Regions from separate parts of the Streptomyces sp. NPDC041796 genome, predicted to be linked through region 2. Evidence: riboswitches for the same ligand, from Rfam matches in the RefSeq annotation. Region 2 holds a riboswitch; the other holds the start of a gene.

Region 1 (9,888 bases), on a different contig from region 2:
AACCTACAGCGACGCGAGCGGCGGCAACTGTCTCGAAGTCGCCGATGGCCACCCGAACGCCATCCCCGTCCGTGACTCCAAGAACCCCACCGGCCCGCAGCTCGTGTTCCGGGCCGCCGCCTGGTCCGCGTTCGTGGCGGATCTCAAGCGATAGAGCGCCACCGCGGCCCCGGGGCTCAGGCGGCTCCGGGGCCGTAGCGCGTCTCCAGCAGGTGCCGCAGCATCGCGAGGTCCTTGCGGTTGGCGCGGCGTATCGCGGCGGCGAGGATACGGCTGCCGCCTCCGCCCCGGTTCCGGAGCGTCATACGCGTCCGGTCGCCCTCGACGCCGTAGGGCTCCCAGGTGTACGTGGTCTCCATGGGGAACGACCCCTGGTCGGCCCGCATGACCAGCCGCCGCCCGGGCTCATGGTCGACGATCTCGTAGGTGTAGACGAGCCGCCGGCCCAGGAAGCGGGCGACGAAGGCGGCCCTGGCGCCGGCCCGGACCTCTGATTCGGTCTCCCACTCCACCGACACGATGTTCACGTACCACTCGGGCGCGTTGGACGGGTCGGCGGCGTACGCGGCGACGAGGTCGCACGGGGCGTCGATCACGGTCTCGGTCAGGACGTCGACGGCCATGACACCAGCGTAGAACGCCCGAGGGCGGCACCCCCCTGGGAGAAGGGGTACCGCCCTCGGAACGAAAGGACTGTGTCCGATCCGCGAGGATCAGAAGTCCATGTCACCGCCCGGCATGCCGCCCGGAGCACCGGCCGCGGCCTTCTCCGGCTTGTCGGCGATGACGGCCTCGGTGGTGAGGAACAGCGCCGCGATGGAGGCCGCGTTCTGCAGAGCGGAACGGGTCACCTTGGCGGGGTCGATGATGCCCTCGGCGATCATGTCGACGTACTCGCCGGTAGCGGCGTTCAGGCCGTGGCCGACGGGCAGGTTGCGCACCTTCTCGACGATGACGCCACCCTCGAGACCACCGTTGACGGCGATCTGCTTCAGCGGGGCCTCCAGGGCCAGGCGGACGGCGTTGGCGCCGGTCGCCTCGTCACCCTCGAGCTCCAGCTTCTCGAAGACGCTGGACGCCTGGAGCAGGGCCACGCCACCACCGGCGACGATGCCCTCCTCGACGGCGGCCTTGGCGTTGCGCACCGCGTCCTCGATGCGGTGCTTGCGCTCCTTGAGCTCGACCTCGGTGGCGGCACCGGCCTTGATGACGGCCACGCCGCCGGCCAGCTTCGCCAGGCGCTCCTGGAGCTTCTCGCGGTCGTAGTCCGAGTCGGAGTTCTCGATCTCGGCACGGATCTGGTTGACGCGACCCGCGACCTGGTCGCTGTCACCGGCACCGTCGACGATGGTGGTCTCGTCCTTGGTGATGACGACCTTGCGGGCGCGGCCCAGCAGGTCCAGGCCGGCGTTCTCGAGCTTGAGGCCGACCTCCTCGGAGATGACCTGGCCACCGGTGAGGATGGCGATGTCGTTCAGCATGGCCTTGCGGCGGTCGCCGAAGCCCGGGGCCTTGACGGCGACGGACTTGAAGGTGCCGCGGATCTTGTTGACGACCAGGGTCGACAGGGCCTCGCCCTCGACGTCCTCGGCGATGATCAGCAGCGGCTTGCCGGACTGCATGACCTTCTCCAGCAGCGGAAGGAGGTCCTTCACCGAGGAGATCTTCGAGTTGACGATCAGGATGTACGGGTCGTCGAGCGACGCCTCCATACGCTCCATGTCGGTGGCGAAGTACGCCGAGATGTAGCCCTTGTCGAAGCGCATACCCTCGGTGAGCTCCAGCTCCAGACCGAAGGTCTGGGACTCCTCGACGGTGATGACGCCTTCCTTGCCGACCTTGTCCATGGCCTCGGCGATGAGCTCACCGATCTGGGTGTCGGCGGCGGAGATGGAGGCCGTGGAAGCGATCTGCTCCTTGGTCTCGACATCCTTCGCCTGCTCGAGCAGCGCACCGGAGACGGCCTCGACGGCGGTCTCGATGCCGCGCTTCAGGGCCATCGGGTTGGCGCCGGCGGCGACGTTGCGCAGACCCTCGCGGACGAGCGCCTGGGCGAGAACGGTCGCGGTGGTCGTACCGTCACCGGCGACGTCGTCCGTCTTCTTGGCGACTTCCTTGACCAGCTCGGCGCCGATCTTCTCGTACGGGTCCTCGAGCTCGATCTCCTTGGCGATGGAAACACCATCGTTGGTGATCGTGGGGGCGCCCCACTTCTTCTCGAGGACGACGTTGCGACCCTTGGGGCCCAGGGTCACCTTGACGGCGTCGGCGAGCTGGTTCATGCCGCGCTCGAGGCCGCGCCGTGCCTCCTCGTCGAACGCGATGATCTTGGCCATGTGAAGTGGTCCTCCCGGACTGGGGTGGATGCTCCGGACCGCGCTGGCGCCCGCGACGGACGGCCTGCCTGCCTGAAGTGGTTCCTTGCCCCACCGGCCTGCGGACCTCACCGACCCGGTCCTTCGTTGTCACTCTCACCTTCAGAGTGCTAACGCCAATGATTAGCACTCGACCCATGCGAGTGCAAGCGCCTCCCGCAGATCCGGGGCGTTGTCCGGACACGCGCGAGGGGCTCGCGTCCCCTGGAACGCGAGCCCCTCGTCACTTGCGGTGTCGACAGTCGATGGTCGGTCGATCGCGACGCGGCTCTCAGCCGGCGGCGAGCTTGACCATGTCCGCCTGCGGACCCTTCTGGCCCTGCGAGATCTCGAACTCGACTCGCTGACCTTCTTCAAGGGTGCGGTAGCCGTCCATCTGGATCGCGCTGTAGTGGACGAAAACATCCGCACCACCGTCGACCGCGATGAAGCCGTACCCCTTCTCCGCGTTGAACCACTTGACGGTGCCCTGAGCCATGCCTAACTCCCCTATTACTGGCCCTTGCACAGGACCGCACTTCGCGGACCCGGGTCAGACCTCACCCGCTGACAGGTGCGGGCGTGCGCCGGAACGCGTCGACCGCCGCTGAATGTATCTGCCCAACTGCCGTCTGCAACAGGTCAATCGGACGAGAAATCCGAGCATGGGTGAACGGAAAATGTGGCCGAATGGGCCAGAATCCCGGGCAAGTCGGGCCCGGCAAAGCGCCCAAATGGCGCAATTCACGGGGGTACATTGACTGCATCTTGTCGCAGCCGCGCAATCTCTCATATGCGTGCGGCACAGGCAGCGGCGGGGACTTCCCCAACTCTACCGCGCTCAACCATGCAGAATTGCCCCCTCCGCTTCTCTCGCGGAGGGGGCAATGTCCGTCACGCTGTGTGGGTCAGCAGCCGCCGGCGACGGCCGGGATGATCGACACGCCCGCGCCGTCCGGGGTCGCGGTCGCCAGGCCGTCCTCGAAGCGCACGTCGTCGTCGTTGACGTACACGTTCACGAAGCGGCGGAGCTTGCCCTGGTCGTCCAGGACACGGGCGGCGATGCCCGGGTGGTCCTTCTCCAGCGACTCGATGACCTCGGACAGGGTCGCGCCCTCCGCCGTGACCTCGGCCTTGCCGCCCGTGTAGGTCCGGAGGATGGTGGGGATGCGGACGTTGACGCTCATGTCGTGTTGCTGCCTTTCAGTACAGGCTCAGTACTACGGGTCAGGCCAGGCCGGCGTCGCGGAACGCGTCCAGGCTCGGGCGGATCGTCGCGCTCGGGCCGGTGGTCGGCGCGACCGCGTCCAGGGTCTTCAGGCCGTCGCCCGTGTTGAGCACGACCGTGGTCAGCGACGGGTCCAGCACACCCGCCTCGATCAGCTTCCTCGTCACGCCCACGGTCACGCCACCCGCCGTCTCGGCGAAGATGCCCTCCGTACGCGCCAGCAGCTTGATCGCGTCGACGATCTGCTCGTCGTCGACGTCCTCCACCACTCCACCGGTCCGGCGTGCGATGTCCAGGACGTACGGGCCGTCGGCCGGGTTGCCGATGGCCAGCGACTTGGCGATGGTGTTCGGCTTCTGGGGCCGTACGACGTCGTGACCGGCCTTGAAGGCCGTCGACACCGGGGAGCAGCCCTCCGCCTGGGCGCCGAAGATCTTGTACGGCTTGTCCTCGACCAGGCCCAGCGCGATGAGCTCCTGGAGCCCCTTGTCGATCTTCGTGAGCTGGGAGCCGGACGCGATCGGGACGACGAGCTGGTCGGGCAGCCGCCAGCCGAGCTGCTCGCAGATCTCGTACGCGAGGGTCTTGGAGCCCTCCGCGTAGTACGGCCGCAGGTTGACGTTCACGAAGCCCCAGCCCTCGCCCAGCGGGTCACCGATGAGCTCGGAGCAGAAGCGGTTCACGTCGTCGTAGTTGCCCTCGATACCGACGAGGTCACCGCCGTACACCGCGGCCATGACGACCTTGCCCTGCTCCAGGTCGTGCGGGATGAACACGCACGAACGGAAGCCGGCCCGCGCGGCGGCGGCACCGACGGCACCCGCCAGGTTCCCCGTCGACGAGCAGGACAGGGTGGTGAAGCCGAAGGCGCGCGCCGCTTCGATCGCCTGGGCGACGACGCGGTCCTTGAAGGAGTGCGTCGGGTTGCCCGAGTCGTCCTTGACGAAGAGCTTGCCCGGCTCGACGCCCAGCTCGCGCGCCAGGTTGTCGGCCTGGACGAGCTTGGTCCAGCCGGGGTTCAGGTTCGGCTTGTCCGCCACGTCGGCCGGCACGGGCAGGAGAGGGGCGTACCGCCAGATGTTGGCGGGACCGGCCTCGATCCGCTTGCGCAGGGCTTCCGGGTCACCCACCGGCAGGTCGTAGGCGATCTCGAGCGGCCCGAAACACAGCTCACAGGCGAAAATGGGGCCGAGCTCGAAGCGCTCGCCGCATTCGCGACAGGAGAGGGCGGAAGCAGGCCCGAGGTCGACGTTCTTGGCGGTGGCGACAGTCTGTACAGCCATGGAGGCGAGGCCCTTTCTCCTCATCTTCCTCATGGCGCACTTCGCCATGAGACGGATTTGGCACCTTCCCTAGCCGGGGCCTCGCGCAAGAGCTTGCGAGTGCCGACTGGAGGGTTGCCGGGGCTTCAACGGGCCGTATCCCTCTGCCCCTCTGGATGAGCGGTATTCGATTGTTTTCGCGGGGACCCGGCATGTGAGGGTCGTCCGCGTTGCTCAAGACTGTAACCGAACCCCTGGACGCTTGAGATGGTCGTCCGATACGCGAGATGGAGATCACGTGCTGGAAGAGGTGGAGCGCTGGCTGGAGCGGCGGTCCTGGTCCGTGGCCGACCGACCGCTCGACCGGCTGCTCGCGGCCAAGCACGGTACGACCGTCAGTGTCGTCCTGCCCGCGCTGAACGAGGAGGCGACGGTCGGCGACATCGTCACGGTGATCCGCCGCGAGCTGATGTCCGCCTCCGTCCCGCTCGTCGACGAACTCGTGGTGATCGACTCGGGCTCCACCGACCGGACCTCGGAGGTCGCCGCCGCGGCCGGGGCGGACGTGGTGCACCGGGACGCGATACTCCCCCGCATACCCGCCGTCCCCGGCAAGGGCGAGGTGCTGTGGCGCTCCCTCCTCGCCACCACCGGCGACATCGTCTGCTTCGTCGACGCCGACCTGCGTGACTTCTCGGCCGATTTCGTCACCGGGATCGTCGGCCCTCTCCTCACCGACCCGTCCGTCCACCTCGTCAAGGCGATGTACGACCGGCCCCTGGCGGGCTCCCCTGGACAGGGCGGCCGGGTGACCGAGCTGGTGGCACGGCCGCTGCTGAACCTGCACTGGCCCCAGCTCGCCGGGTTCGTCCAGCCGCTGGGCGGCGAATACGCGGCCCGCCGCTCCCTCCTCGAACGCCTCCCCTTCCCCGTCGGCTACGGAGTGGAGCTGGGCCTCCTCGTGGACGCCCTGCACACCGTGGGCCTCGACGCCCTCGCCCAGGTGGACGTGGGCGTGCGCAAGCACCGGCACCAGGACGAGCGGGCACTGGGCCGGATGGCGGCCGCGATCTACCGGACGGCCCAGCTCCGGCTGTCGCGCGGGCACCTGGTGCGGCCACGGCTGACGCAGTTCGACCGCGGGGACGACGGCTTCGTACCGCGTACGCACGACGTCGACACCGAGGAACGGCCGCCGATGATCGAGGTGGCCGAGTACGCACGGCGCCGCCGGGTGGCCTGACTGCCGTACGTTTGAGCGTTTCCGCAACGGGCTAGGTTCGTCTCCATGGCAGCCCAGATTCTTGTCGCCTCGAACCGCGGTCCGGTCAGCTACGTGCCACGCGAGGACGGGACGTTCGACGCCCGGCGCGGCGGCGGCGGGCTGGTGTCGGGACTCTCCGCGATCGGGCCGGACGCGGGCGCGCTGTGGGTGTGCGCCGCGCTGAGCGACGGCGACCGGCAGGCGGTGCGGCAGGGCTTCGCGGCCGAGCCGGGCGTCAAGATGCTCGACATCGACGCGGCCGTGCACGCCGACGCCTACAACGGCATCGCGAACTCCGTGCTGTGGTTCGTGCACCACATGCTGTACCAGACTCCGCTGGAGCCCGTGTTCGACGCCGAGTTCCGGCGCCAGTGGGTGGCCTACCGCCTGTACAACCGCGCCTTCGCCGAGGCCCTCGCCGAGGAGGCGGCCGACGACGCGGTCGTCATCGTGCAGGACTACCACCTGGCGCTGGTCCCCGGGATGCTCCGCGAGATCCGCCCGGACCTGCGCATCGGCCACTTCTCGCACACCCCGTGGGCGCCTCCCGAGTACTTCGCCATGCTCCCCGACGACATCGCCGAGGAGCTCCTCCTCGGCATGCTCGGCGCGGACCGGCTCGGGTTCCTGACCTGGCGCTGGCTGCGGGCCTTCCAGGCCTGCTGCGCGTCCTCCCTCCGGGACATGGACGTGACGACGCACTGGCCCAAGGACCTTCCGCCGAGCGTCGAGCACGGGGCCCACGGGCGGCACCGCCGTACCGAACTGGGCGTGCACGGCCTCGGCGCGGACGCCGACTTCCTCCGCGACCGCTCGCGCCGCCCGGACGTGGACGACCGGATGGCGATGCTGCGCGACCAGATCGGCCCCGACCGCCGGACGATCGTCCGCGTCGACCGCACCGAGCTGTCCAAGAACATCGTCCGTGGCCTCCTGGCCTTCCGGCACCTGCTGGCCGAGCGCCCCGAGTGGCACGAGCGCGTCGTGCACCTCGCGTTCGCCTACCCCTCCCGCCAGGACCTGCCGGTCTACCGGGAGTACACAGCGCAGGTGTCCCGGCTCGCCGACGAGATCAACGCGGAGTACGGCCGGGACGGCTGGACCCCGGTGATCCTCCATGTCGAGGACGACTTCGCCCGCTCGCTCGCCGCGTACCGCCTGGCGGACGTGGCGCTGGTCAACCCGATCCGGGACGGCATGAACCTCGTCGCCAAGGAGGTCCCCGTCGTCTCCGACGCGGGCTGCGCGCTGGTCCTGTCACGGGAGGCGGGGGCGTACGAGGAGCTGCGCGACGACGCGATCACGGTGAACCCGTACGACGTGGTCGGCACGGCGGAGGCCCTCCACGAGGCGCTGACCCTGCCCCCCGCCGAGCGCGCGGACCGCACCAAGCGCCTCGCCTCGGCGGCCACCGCCCTCCCCCCGGCCCGCTGGTTCCTGGACCAGCTCACCGCGCTCCGCCCCTGACCGGGGGCTCCGGCGTTCGTCCGCGGACCGTTGGTGCCCACCCGTCTCGCCGGGGCGGAACGGGTGGCACCAACGGTCGGTGTTCAGACGGCGGCGGCCAGCGCGGACAGCAGGGCGACCACGCCACGCGGGCCCGGCACCTGGAGGTCGGCCCGCTGGGCGACCTCGGGGACCTCGTCGCTGCCGCTGCACACCAGCAGCCCCGGCATCCCGTCCGACCGCAGCTTCTCCACCGCGGCGAACGCCGGCAGGTCGCCCAGGTCGTCGCCCGCGTACACCACCACCTCCGCGCCGACCTCCCGCACGTACTCGGTCAGCGCCACGCCCTTGTCGACACCCGGGGGGCGCAGTTCGAGGACCATGCGGCCGGGTTCGAGGACCAGTCCGTGCGCGGCCGCGAGGTCAGCCAGCGGGGCCCTCAGCGCGTCGAAGGCCGCCTGCGGGTCCTCCGCGCGCCGGGTGTGAACGGCCACCGCGCGGCCCTTCTCCTCGATCCACGTGCCGCGCCACGCGCCCGCGCGGTCCAGGAACCCGGGCAGTTCGGCGCGGACGGCCGCCACGCCCGGGTGCTCGGGGGCGGCCTGGACGGTGCCGGTGACGGCGTCCCACCGTTCGGCGCCGTAGTGGCCGAGGACCACCAGGCGCTCCAGCCCCGGTACGCCGGCGAAACCGCCGTACCGCACGGCGACACCCGCCGGGCGGCCGGTGATGACCGCGACGGACGCGATGCGCGGGGCGAGCGCGGCGATGGCGGGGACGGCGCCGGGATGGGCGCGGGCCTGTTCGGGGTCCTCCACGATGTCGGCGAGGGTGCCGTCGAAGTCGAGCGCGACGACCGCCCGCTCGGGGTGGGCCAGGAACGCCGTGAGGCCTTCGCGGCCGGCGGGCGTGGCGGGACGCGGCAAGGAATCCGGTTGGGTGCCCATGCACCGAAACCTATCCAGGGCCCCGCCCGCGCACACCTCAGCGCCGCGCCTCCCGCGACGCGCGCAGCCGCCGCAGCCGGTTGACGGTGACGGGGTCGTGGGCGAGGGCCCTGGGGTCGTCGAGGAGCGCGTTGAGGAGCTGGTAGTAGCGGGTGGGCGACAGGCCCAGCTGCTCGCGTATCGCGCGTTCCTTGGCACCGGGGCCGGGCCAGGAGCGCCGTTCCATGGCGAGGACGGCGCGGTCCCGTTCGGTGAGTGGCTCGGCGGTCATATGAGCAACATAGTTACTCGGCCGCCTCCGCGTCCCTGGCCTCCCGTGCGATGCCCGAGAGCACCGCGTCCGGGCTGCTGTCGGGTGCGACGGCCTTGCCTATGTTCTTCTTGACGCTCTCGCTGACCTTCGCCCAGGACGTGCGGCCCACCGGGTACAGCTCGGACGTGGGCAGTTCCTCCAGGAACGGCCACAGGTCCTTGTGCTTCGGGTCCTCGCGCATCGCGGCGCTGGCGGTGGACGTGACGGGGAGGATGTCGTACTGGTCGGAGAAGGCCAGCACGTTCTTGTCCTCGTACACGTACTCCAGGAACGCGCCGATCTCCTTGCGGTGGCCGTTCTGCTTGAACGCCATCATCCAGTCGGCCACGCCCATCGAGGGGCGGGACTCACCGTCGGGGGTGGGCATCGGCACCTTGCCGACGTCCACGCCGGCCTTCTCGGCGGCTTCCATCAGCGTGGGGTGGCCGTTGAGCATGCCGACGTCACCGCGTACGAAGGCGTCGAAGGCTTCCTGCCGGTCGAGGTCACCGGGGGCGACGGGGCCGGTCAGGCCCTTCGCGACGAGGTTGTTCTTGAGCCAGGTGAAGGTGGCGACGTTCTCGTTGGAGTCGATGTCGTAGGTGACGTTGCCGCTGTCGCGGTACCCGCCGCCGCCGGCCAGCATCCACATCATGGTCTCGGCCTGGGACTCCTCGGCACCGAGCGGCAGCGCGAAGGGGTAGGCCACCCCCTTGCCCTTGAGCTTCTCGGCGGCGTTCCGGATGTCGTCCCATGTCTTCGGCGGCTTGGCGCCGGCCTTGTCGAGGAGGCCCTTGTTGTAGAAGAGCAGCCGGGTGCTGGCCGCGAACGGCATGCCGTACTGGGCCCGGTCGACTTCGCCCGCACGGCTGAGGAGGGGCAGGAAGTTGGCCTGCGTGGGGATGTGGACGAGTTCCTCGACCTTGTAGAGCCGGCCGGCGGCGGCGTGGTCCGCGTACGCGCCGATCTGCGCGAGGTCGGGCGCTTCGCCGTTCTCGACCATCTCGGCGACTTCGCGGTCGACGTCCTTCCAGGACATGACGTCGACGTCGATCGTGATGCCGGGGTGTGTCTTCTCGAACGCGCGGGCCAGGT
Region 2 (9,888 bases):
CACTGATCACCTGAACTGATTCGCCACGGCAGGAGCCCCGTCCATTCGCTGGACGGGGCTCTTTGCCGTGCCCCGGGATGGATAGGGTGGTGGTCATCCCTGTACGCCCCGTACTCCCCGTACGTACGACACCAGGAGCGACCATGAGCGCTGTGAACCCCGCTGGAGGCGACATCGCGGCGGGCCGCTCGTGGCCCGACGTCCTGAACGCTCTACTGGAGGGGCGGGACCAGAGCGCCGACGCCACGGCGTGGGCGATGGACCGCATCATGCGGGGCGAGGCCACCGACGCCCAGATCGCCGGCTTCGCGGTCGCGCTGCGCGCCAAGGGCGAGACGGTCGAGGAGATCACCGGCCTCGTCCGCGCCATGTACGCGCACGCCAACCTCATCGACGTGCCCGGACCGTCCGTCGACCTCGTCGGCACGGGCGGCGACGGCGCCAAGACCGTCAACATCTCCACCATGTCCGCGATCGTCGTCGCCGGTACCGGTGCCAAGGTCGTCAAGCACGGCAACCGTGCCGCGTCCTCCGCCTCCGGCTCCTCCGACGTGCTGGAGAAGCTCGGCGTCAACCTGGACCTGACGCCCAGGAGGGTCGCCGAGGTCGCCGAGGAGGCCGGGATCACCTTCTGCTTCGCCGTGAAGTTCCACCCGGCGCTGCGCCACGTGGCGGCGGCCCGCAAGGAACTGGGCATCCGCACCACGTTCAACTTCCTCGGCCCGCTCACCAACCCGGCGCGCGTGAAGGCCCAGGCGACCGGTGTCGCCGACGCCCGGATGGCCCCGATCATGGCCGGTGTGCTCGCCGAGCGTGGCTCCTCCGCCCTGGTGTTCCGTGGTGACGACGGCCTGGACGAGCTGACGACCACGGCGACGTCGAAGGTGTGGGTGGTCCGCGACGGCGCGGTGCGCGAGGAGACGTTCGACCCGCGCGACGTGGGCATCGACCTCGTGCCCGTCGAGGCGCTGCGCGGCGCGGACGCCTCGTACAACGCGGACGTGGCGCGCCGGCTGCTGGGCGGCGAGACGGGCCCCGTCCGGGACGCGGTGCTGCTCAACGCCGCGGCGGCCCTCGTCGCCCTGGAGCCGTCGGACGCGCCGCTGGCCGAGCGGCTCGCGGCGGGCATCACCCGTGCGGCCGAAGCGATCGACTCGGGCGCGGCGCGCGCGGCGCTGGACCGCTGGGTGGCGGCGAGCAACGCGTAGCGCGCCTTCGGCACGTGATCGCCCGCGGGCGGCGCCGCGCGGCACCGGGCCCTCCCCGGCGTGGGCCCCGTGCACGGACGTGCCGCCCGGCGGGTGCCGCGTGGTGCCCTTCCGGGGATCCGCCGGTGTCCCGGGATCCGGACACGGGTTGCGCGCGGGCGATCACGTGGCTTAACTTCTCGGCAGGTCATGAGTGACAGCGACTACGGCCCCGGCCCGCTGTCCGGCAACCCTCCGTCCGTGGCGGGGTGCCCCGGGTGAAGACCAGGCCGCAGGCGGCGAAGTCTGTGGCAAGCGCGGACCCCTGCACACCCTGGGGTCCTGGTCCTCAAGGGAGCAGTCTCGTGAGCAAGCGAATGCGATAGGGCGTATCCGCCCCTTCTTCGGCACCCCCTTTTCCCTTCCGCCGCGCCGCACCCCTGTGCGTCGACGCGGTTGAATTCGCCTGCCCCGTACGGGAGTTCGCCATGTCTGTCACCACCGTCGCCGCCGACCAGTCCGTTTGTGCCCCGCTGCCCGTTCTGGGACGGGACGTCACCGTGCCGCTCGTCACCGGGGGAGAGGTCACGTACGCCGCGCTCGACTACGCCGCCAGCGCGCCGGCCCTCCAGCGAGTGTGGGACGACGTGGCCGCGTACGCGCCGTACTACGGCAGCGTGCACCGGGGAGCCGGGTACCTGTCGCAGCTGTCGACCGACCTGTTCGAGAACAGCCGGGCCGCGGTCGCGGAGTTCCTGGACTGCCGCGAGGACGACCAGGTCGTGTTCACCCGGTCGACCACCGACTCGCTCAACCTGCTGTCCGCCGCCCTGCCCGCCGGCTGCCAGGTCTTCGTCTTCGAGACCGAGCACCACGCCTCGCTGCTGCCGTGGAGGGACGCGCGGGTGACGTACCTCGACGCGCCCCGTACGCCGGGGGAGGCGGTCGGGACGCTGGAGCGGGCGCTCGCCGACCGGGAGCCCCACGGCCCGGCCCTGGTGTGCGTCACCGGCGCGTCGAACGTGACCGGTGAGCTGTGGCCCGTGCGGGAGCTGGCCGCGGCCGCGCACGCCCACGGTGCCCGCATCGTCCTGGACGCCGCGCAGCTGGCGCCCCACCACCCGGTGTCGGTGCGCGAACTGGACGTCGACTGGGTGGCGTTCTCGGGGCACAAGCTGTACGCCCCGTTCGGCTCCGGTGTCCTCGCCGGACGTGCCGACTGGCTGCGCGACGCCGATCCGTACCTGGCCGGCGGCGGGGCGTCCCGCAAGGTCGCCCGGCGCGCCGACGGCGGGGTGGACGTCGAGTGGCACACCACCGCGGCCCGCCACGAGGCCGGCTCGCCCAACGTCATCGGCGTGTACGCCATCGCCTCCGCCTGCAAGGCGCTCACCGAGGCAGGGTTCGACACCCTGGTCGCCCGTGAGCGGCACCTGATCGGCAAGGTCCGCGAGGGGCTCGCCGAGGTGCCCGAGGTGAAGGTGCTGTCGCTGTTCGGCGACGAGGCACCCCGGGTCGGTGTCATCTCCTTCGTGGTCCAGGGCTGGAACAGCTCGCACTTCGCGGCGGCGCTGTCGGCCGAGTACGGCATCGGCGTCCGCGACGGGCTGTTCTGCGCCCACCCGCTGGTGCGCACCCTGCTGGGCAGCGACCCCCGGGACGTCGGCGAGTGCGGCGCACCCGACGGCGGGCCCACCTCCCTCAACGCGATCCGCGTCAGCTTCGGGGCGGGGACGCCGGACGAGCACGTCGACCGGTTCGTTCGGGCCGTGAAGGAACTCGTCCGGGACGGGGCGCGGTGGAACTACCGTACGGAGGACGGGCGTTGTGTGCCCGACCGCGGCTGACCACGCGGGTGCCCACCAGCACCGTGCGCAGGGCCCGCTCGGCGGCGTCCGCGAGGAGTTCGGCGGCCCGGTCCAGGGCCTGTGACAGCGGCAGGGGGCCGGGCGCGATCGACTCGTAGGCGTCGAGGCCCGCCTCCCCGGCGCCCTCGCCCAGCGTGCCGGCCAGGGCGAGGACCGGGACGCCCGCCTCCCGGGCGCGCCGCGCCACCTCGCCCGGGACCTTGCCGCGCACGGTCTGGGCGTCCAGGGCGCCCTCGCCGGTGATCACCAGGTCGGCGTGGGCCAGCCGGGGGCCGAGGTCCAGCCCGTCGAGGAGCACCTCGAAGCGCGGGAGCAGCCGGGCGCCCACCGCCGCGAGCCCCGCTCCCAGCCCGCCCGACGCCCCGGTGCCGGGCGCGCACCGCAGGTCCAGGGCCGGGGCGAACGCCCCCGTGAGCGCGGCCGCCCAGCGCTCCAGTACCGCCGACAGCTCCTCGCACTGCGTCGGCGTCGCGCCCTTCTGGGGGCCGAACACCCGGGCCACGCCCCGTTCGCCGCACAGCACGTTGTACGGGTTGCACGCCACCAGCAGCTCGGCGTCCGCCAGCCGCGGGTCGAGCCCGCGCGAGTCGACGGCCGCGAGCCGGGCCAGCGCGGCGCCGCCGTACGGCAGTTCGTGACCGTCCTCGTCGAGCAGCCGGACGCCCAGCGCCTGCAGCGCGCCCGCGCCGCCGTCCGAGGTGCCCGAGTCGCCGCAGCCGACCAGGACGCGCCGGGCACCCGCGTCGAGAGCGGCGCGGATCAGCTCGCCCACCCCGTACGTCGTCGTGGCCCCCGGGTCGCGGCGGCCCGGCGGCACCAGGGCCAGCCCGGCGACGGCGGCCATCTCCACGACCGCCGACCCGTCCCCGAGGAGCGCGAAGTGGCTGTCGACCGGCTCGCCCAGCGGGCCGGTCGCGGTGCACGGCACGAGGCGCCCGCCTGTCGCCGCGGCCAGCGCCTCCGCCGTACCCTCCCCGCCGTCGACCAGCGGGATGAGGTCCACCTCGGCGTCCGGCAGGACCCGCAGCACCCCTTCGGCGATGGCCACCGCGGCCTGCCGCGCGGTCAGGGACTCCTTGAAGCCGCCGGGTGCGACGGCGACACGGTACGAGTGACTCATGGGTGGGCCTCCAGGAGGACGGGCACGCCGAGGAGCGGCCAGACGGTCAGGGCGAACAGCAGGACCAGGGCCGCCGTGAGCGGGGCGAGCACCGCCGACAGCCGCAGCAGGTCGCGCGGGGTGTAGGTGGGCACCCCGTCGGGGACGTCGGAGAACAGCGCGACCGGCTTCGCCGACGCGGGCAGGGTGTGGCAGAACCCGGCCGCGGCGGTCGAGGCGAGCGCGGCGGCCACCGGGTTGACGCCCGCCGCGGCCGCCGCCACGACGACCAGCGGGACGAGCACCGACGAGCGCGCCGAGCGGGACTGGAGGATCAGGTGCGCCGCCGTGCTGACCACCACGACGACGGTGAGGAACAGCCAGGGCGGCGCGTGCACCGGCAGTCCTTCCACCAGCCACCGCGCCGCACCCGAGTCGGCGAGCGCCACGCCCATCGCCATGGTGGCCGCCATGAACAGCAGCAGCGGCCACGGCACGGTCCTCAGGCCGTCCTTCAGCCGCACGGTCCCCAGGGCCGGTGACGCGGCGACCACCGCGCCGATCAGCGCGACCACGGCCGGGGACACCCGGTGCAGCGGCTCGCTGCACCACAGCGCCACCACCGTGGCCAGCAGCAGCGCGCAGCGCGACTCGGCGGTGGACAGCGGCCCGGTGACGGGGGTGGGGGAGTGCGTTTCGATGTCGGCCGGGGTGATGCGCACCGGGCCGCGCCGGTCGGCCCGCGAGGTGGTGGTGAACAGGACGGCCTCGGCGGCCAGATGGGACGACACGACGGCGAGCGGCAGACCCAGCAGCAGCCACTGCACGAACCCGAGCCGTTGGCCGGTCTGCTCCCACAGCACATTGACCGTGATCAGGTGCGCCCCGGCGCCGATCAGAGTGGCGACGGCGGACAGCAGCACCACCGTCGGGAACAGCAGCGCCAGCATCACCACGAGCCGCTCACGCTCCGCCAGGACCTTGGCCAGCGCGAGGAACACGGGCAGCGCGAGCGCGGCCCGGCCCGAGGTGGCCGGGACCGCGAACGAGGTGACGACGAGCGCGGCGGTGGTCAGGTGGACGAGCTGGCGCACCGTACGGGCGCCGCTGACCAGGAAGGCCGCCGCTCGCCCCGCCAGCCCCGTCCGGGTGACCGCGGCCGCCAGGACGAAGGCGCAGATCAGCAGCCAGATGGTCTCGTCGCCGAGGGTGGCGAAGAGGGTCCGACTGCTGATCACACCGGTCGACGTGAGCGCGAGGCCCGCGCCCAGCGCGACATAGGTGTCGTCCACGGGCGTCGCGATCCAGGCGACGGTGGCGAGCACGAAGACGGCCAGGGTGAGGCGCGCGTCGGTGCCGAGACCGGTGAACAGGGACGGCATGGCCAGCAGCGCGCACAGACCGAGCGCGCCGCCGAACCATGCCGACCTGCTGGGGGAGAGGGCCACGGTGATCAGTCTCGGTACGCGCCGTGAGTCCTCAATGAGCGCTTTGTTAAGGGAATTTCATGGAACGGGGCGCTTTACGGCATCCGGTAGCCCATACCGCGCACCGTCTCCAGTCGCCGCGCGCCCAGCTTCTTCCGCAGCGCCCGCACGTACACGTCCACGATGTTCGAGCCGGGATCGAAGTCGTACCCCCATACGTGGGACAGGATCTGCTCCCGGGACAGCACCTGTCCCGGGTGGCGCAGGAACAACTCCAGCAGCACGAACTCACGGGCCGTCAGGTCGACGGTCCGGTCCTCGGCGCGGGCCCGGCGGGTGCGCAGGTCCAGGCTGAGGTCGCCGCTGCGCAGCACCGTCACCTCGGGCGCCCGGGCGGCGGTGCGCAGCCGGAGCCGTACCCGCGCCAGCAGTTCCTCGAAGCGGAACGGCTTGGTCATCCAGTCGTCAGCGCCGCCCTCCAGGCCGGCCACCGTGTCGCGCACCGAGTCACGGGCCGTCAGCACGATGACCGGGAGCGTCACCCGCGCCTCGCGCAGCTCACGCAGCACGGTGAAGCCGTCCCGTCCCGGCAGGCCGATGTCCAGCACCATCAGGTCGAAGCCGCCGGTGACCGCGTAGTCCAGCGCCGTGTCGCCGTCGGCCGCGACGGTGGTGGTGAAGGCGTTGGCGCGCAGTCCCTTCTCGACGAAGGAGGCGATCCGCTCCTCGTCCTCGGCGATCAGAATCCGGTTCACTCGTCCTCCTCCAGTACGAGTACGAAGGTGGCGCCGCCGCCCTCGGTGCGGCGCAGTTCCACCCGGCCGCGGTGGCCCTCGGCGATGGCCTTCACGATGGACAGCCCGAGCCCGGCGCCGCCGCCCGCGCGGGTGCCGCGGCGGGCCGTGCCGCGCCGGAACCGTTCGAAGATCACGGTGGCGTCCTCCGCCCGCACCCCGGGCCCCGTGTCGGCGACGTACAGCTCGATCCGGCCGTCGATCTCACGCGAGCCGATCCCTATCCGCTGGCCGGGGACCGTGTGCTGGACGGCGTTCTGCGCCAGCTGGACCATCGCCTGGGTGATGCGCTGCGGGTCCAGCTCGGCCTCGCGGTCGGCGACCCCGTCCAGGACCCACTCGCGCTCGCCCAGTGCCCGTGCCTTCACGAACACGTCGGCGGTCAGCTCGCCCAGCTGGACCGGCTCGGGCGTGACGAAGTCGGGGCGCTCGGCCCTGGCGAGGAGGAGCAGGTCCTCGACGATCCGGCTCATCCGGTCCAGCTCGTCGGTGACCAGCCGGATCGTCTCGGCCTGTTCGGCCGGGTCGTCACCCATCAGCTCCAGGTGGCCGCGGACGATCGTGATGGGCGTGCGCAACTCGTGACCGGCGTCGTCCACGAACTGGCGCTGCGCCGCGAACGCCCGCTCCAGCCGGTCCAGCATGGCGTTGAACGTCTCGGCGAGCAGCGCGATGTCGTCACGGCCCTGGACCGGGATGCGGCGGGTCAGGTCCTGCTCGGTGAGCTGCGCGGCGGCCCGGCGGACCAGGCGTACGGGGGCGAGGATCCGGCCCGCGACGGCCCAGCCGATGCCGGTGGTCATCAGCAGCGCGACGCCCGAGATGGCGAGCTGGGTGCGGAACGCCTCGGCGGCGATGGCCTGCTCGTGGCCGGCGTGGAACGCGACGACGAACGCCCCCGGCGCCGCGTGCCCCGCCGGGTCGATCGGCACCTTGGCCCACCGCACCTCGCCCTGCGGGCGGTCCAGGGTGCCGGAGCGGGCGGGGGAGGCGAAGATCCGGGCGAGCGCGTCACGGTCGCGGTGCAGGGCGGCGCCGGTGGTGTCGCGCGGCTGCCGCAGCACCGCCGGGACGCCGTCCGCACCTCGGGTCAGGCCCAGCAACTCCTCGTCCGGGTCGGAGTACTGCCGCTGGAGGAACACCTCCAGCAGCCGGCGCGGCTCGGTGAACCCGGTGCCGGTGTCGGGGTCCACGCCCTGGTCGACGAAGTTGGCGAACTCCCGGGTCTCCTGCGTCAGGAGCTGGCTGATCCGGTGGTCGACGTCGCGCAGCAGGATCGACCGGGTCGTCATCGCGACGGCGACCAGTGCCACCGCCATCACCAGCAGCAGCCACAGCAGGATCCGCACACGGGCGGACACGCGGCGGTCAGGTGTCGTCACCGAAGTCGTCACCGAGGTCGTCATCGTCGTCGTCCCCCGCGGTGGCCGGCGGTCCCGGCACGACGGTGTCGGTGGGCGTGGTCCGCGTCGGAGGGGCGCCGCCCGGTGCGGTCCGTGCCGGCGGGGTGCCACCCGGTGTGGTTCGTTCCGGCGGGGTGCCGCCCGGCGTGCCGGTCCGCGTGCCGGTCTGCGTCGCACTCGGTACGGGAATCCCGGCGGGCGTCCCGCTCGGCTGTGGCGTCGTCACCGGCTCCGGCGTCCTGCCCGGTCCCACGCTCCCGGCGGGCCGGGGCGTGGCCGTGCCCAGCTTCACCTCGGGCGGCACCTTGGGCGCCTCGGGCGTATCGGTCAGCGTGTAGCTGGTCGCGGCGATGCCGAGCGGGATGGCGACGACCGCGGCGAGCGTCACCATGCGATGGGAGAAGGCCATGGGCCCATCCTGGGCGCGGGCCGGTCACGCCTGAATGAGCGCCGGATGAAGGCTTCTTCATGAACCGCACGCGTTCCGGTAAGCGGCCCTGCCCCAGCGGCCCCGCCCCGGCAGCCCCGTCCCCACGGCACGCTTCCGCGACCGGGCGCTCCGGCGAGCGCCGCACCGGGCCGTCACCCGTCCGGGTGATGCCCGGCCGGGCGTGGGCCGCCACGGCACGTGCCCCCGCCCGGAGACGTTACGCGTCGAGGCCGATCGCGAACGCGGCCTCAAGGTCGTGCTGCGAGTACGTCCGGAACGCCACGTGGGTGTCCGTCGCCTCGACGCCGGGGATCTTGCTGATCCGGCCGGGGATGACGTCCGCCAGGTCGTCGTGCCTGGCCACGCGGACCATCGCGATCAGGTCGTACGTACCGGTGACGGAGAAGACCTCGCTGACGCTGTCCAGCGCGGCGATCGACTCGGCGATCTCGGGGATGCGGTCCACGCTGGTCTTGATGAGCACGATCGCGGTGATCACGGTTGTCCTTCTCCCTCGGTGGCCGCTGGGTGGGCCTTCACTCTAGCCCCCCGGCCGAACCGCACCCATGCGTAGAGGAAGCCCAGGCAGAAGCCCACCACGTGGGCCAGGTACGCCACGCCCGGCCCGCTGTCGGCACCGCGGGCGGCCAGCCACTGCAGGACGAACCAGAAGATCAGCACGATCCAGGCGGGGAACCGCAGCGGCAGGAAGAAGAGGAACGGGAAGAGGCTGGTGACCCGCGCCCTGGGGAAGAGGTGGAGGAAGGCGCCCAGCACCCCCGAGATCGCCCCCGACGCCCCCACCAGGGTCTGGTCCGAGTCCGCGTGGGCCGCCGCGTACGCGAGGAGGGCGAGGCAGCCGGAGCCTGCGTAGAACAGGGCGAACTCCAGGTGCCCCATCCGCTCCTCGGTCATCGCCCCGAACACGTAGAGGAAGAGCATGTTGCCGAGCAGGTGCAGCCAACTGCCGCTGACGAACAGCGCGGTCAGCGGGGTGAGCAGCGCGTCCGCGGAGCCGCTCAGCAGCTCGGCGGGGACGATGCCCCAGCGGCGGAAGTACGAGCTCTGGGCGGCGAGGAGCGCGTCGCCCGTGCCGTACGACGGGTTCAGCCCGGACACCGGACTGACCAGGAAGACCAGGAAGCAGGCGCCGATCACGGCGTACGTCACGGTCGGTCCTCGCCAGGCGATCATGGACAGATCATGACGTAAACGGAGGGAGCGGGACAGGGTGCCTCGCCGCGCCACAGGGGTACCCGTGAGGCCGTAGGGTTACGGGACGTACACCCGCAGTTCGACGGCGCACCGCGGCTCCCGCACCCGGCACCATGGAAGAGGACGGAACGATGACGACGGTTCCCCTGCCGACCGCGACGACCCGCTGGCGCTGCACGCTCTGCGGCAATTTGACGCGTTTCGACGTCACACGGTCGTCCAAGGTCGTGGAGTACGTCCATCTGGACCTCGCGGGCGAGCCCACGGTGGAGGAGCGCGAGGTGGTCAGTGAGACCATCGAGTCGGTCCGCTGCCGCTGGTGCAATGCGGTGGACCAGATCGAGCTGGTGGACAGGCCGGGCTCCGCCTCCTGAGGGACCGGGAGCGGTCCGGCGGGGCCTGGACGGACGGGTAGTGGGGTGACGAATCGTGGAGCAGCCCGACAGCGGCGCTGAGCCGGCCGGT

Evidence for each region. Region 2 has a riboswitch for S-adenosylmethionine ahead of ACZ6C1_RS17340 (aminotransferase class V-fold PLP-dependent enzyme). Riboswitches for the same ligand answer to the same signal wherever they lie in the genome.
Region 1: another riboswitch for S-adenosylmethionine. It lies ahead of thrC (threonine synthase); the one in region 2 lies ahead of ACZ6C1_RS17340 (aminotransferase class V-fold PLP-dependent enzyme).

Annotation. Positions count from the first base shown of each region.
Region 1 covers NZ_JBVJAH010000015.1:83,131-93,018, reverse strand. The annotation lists gene ACZ6C1_RS27655 (DUF397 domain-containing protein) at 1-154, shown strand, start outside; gene ACZ6C1_RS27650 (SRPBCC family protein) at 177-623, opposite strand; gene groL (chaperonin GroEL) at 714-2,336, opposite strand; gene ACZ6C1_RS27640 (cold-shock protein) at 2,647-2,853, opposite strand; gene ACZ6C1_RS27635 (ubiquitin-like small modifier protein 1) at 3,263-3,541, opposite strand; gene thrC (threonine synthase) at 3,582-4,865, opposite strand; SAM riboswitch class I at 4,883-5,027, opposite strand; gene ACZ6C1_RS27625 (glucosyl-3-phosphoglycerate synthase) at 5,143-6,087, shown strand; gene ACZ6C1_RS27620 (alpha,alpha-trehalose-phosphate synthase (UDP-forming)) at 6,133-7,575, shown strand; gene otsB (trehalose-phosphatase) at 7,659-8,501, opposite strand; gene ACZ6C1_RS27610 (DUF3263 domain-containing protein) at 8,539-8,772, opposite strand; gene ACZ6C1_RS27605 (extracellular solute-binding protein) at 8,786-9,888, opposite strand, start outside.
Region 2 covers NZ_JBVJAH010000007.1:387,781-397,668, reverse strand. The annotation lists gene qcrB (cytochrome bc1 complex cytochrome b subunit) at 1-6, shown strand, start outside; gene trpD (anthranilate phosphoribosyltransferase) at 144-1,208, shown strand; SAM riboswitch class IV at 1,394-1,511, shown strand; gene ACZ6C1_RS17340 (aminotransferase class V-fold PLP-dependent enzyme) at 1,676-3,034, shown strand; partial or broken gene ACZ6C1_RS17335 (glycerate kinase family protein) at 3,030-4,175, opposite strand; gene ACZ6C1_RS17330 (SLC13 family permease) at 4,172-5,536, opposite strand; gene ACZ6C1_RS17325 (response regulator transcription factor) at 5,677-6,336, opposite strand; gene ACZ6C1_RS17320 (sensor histidine kinase) at 6,333-7,781, opposite strand; gene ACZ6C1_RS17315 (hypothetical protein) at 7,744-8,187, opposite strand; gene ACZ6C1_RS17310 (Lrp/AsnC family transcriptional regulator) at 8,426-8,707, opposite strand; gene ACZ6C1_RS17305 (rhomboid family intramembrane serine protease) at 8,704-9,402, opposite strand; gene ACZ6C1_RS17300 (hypothetical protein) at 9,555-9,797, shown strand; gene ACZ6C1_RS17295 (NYN domain-containing protein) at 9,853-9,888, shown strand, end outside.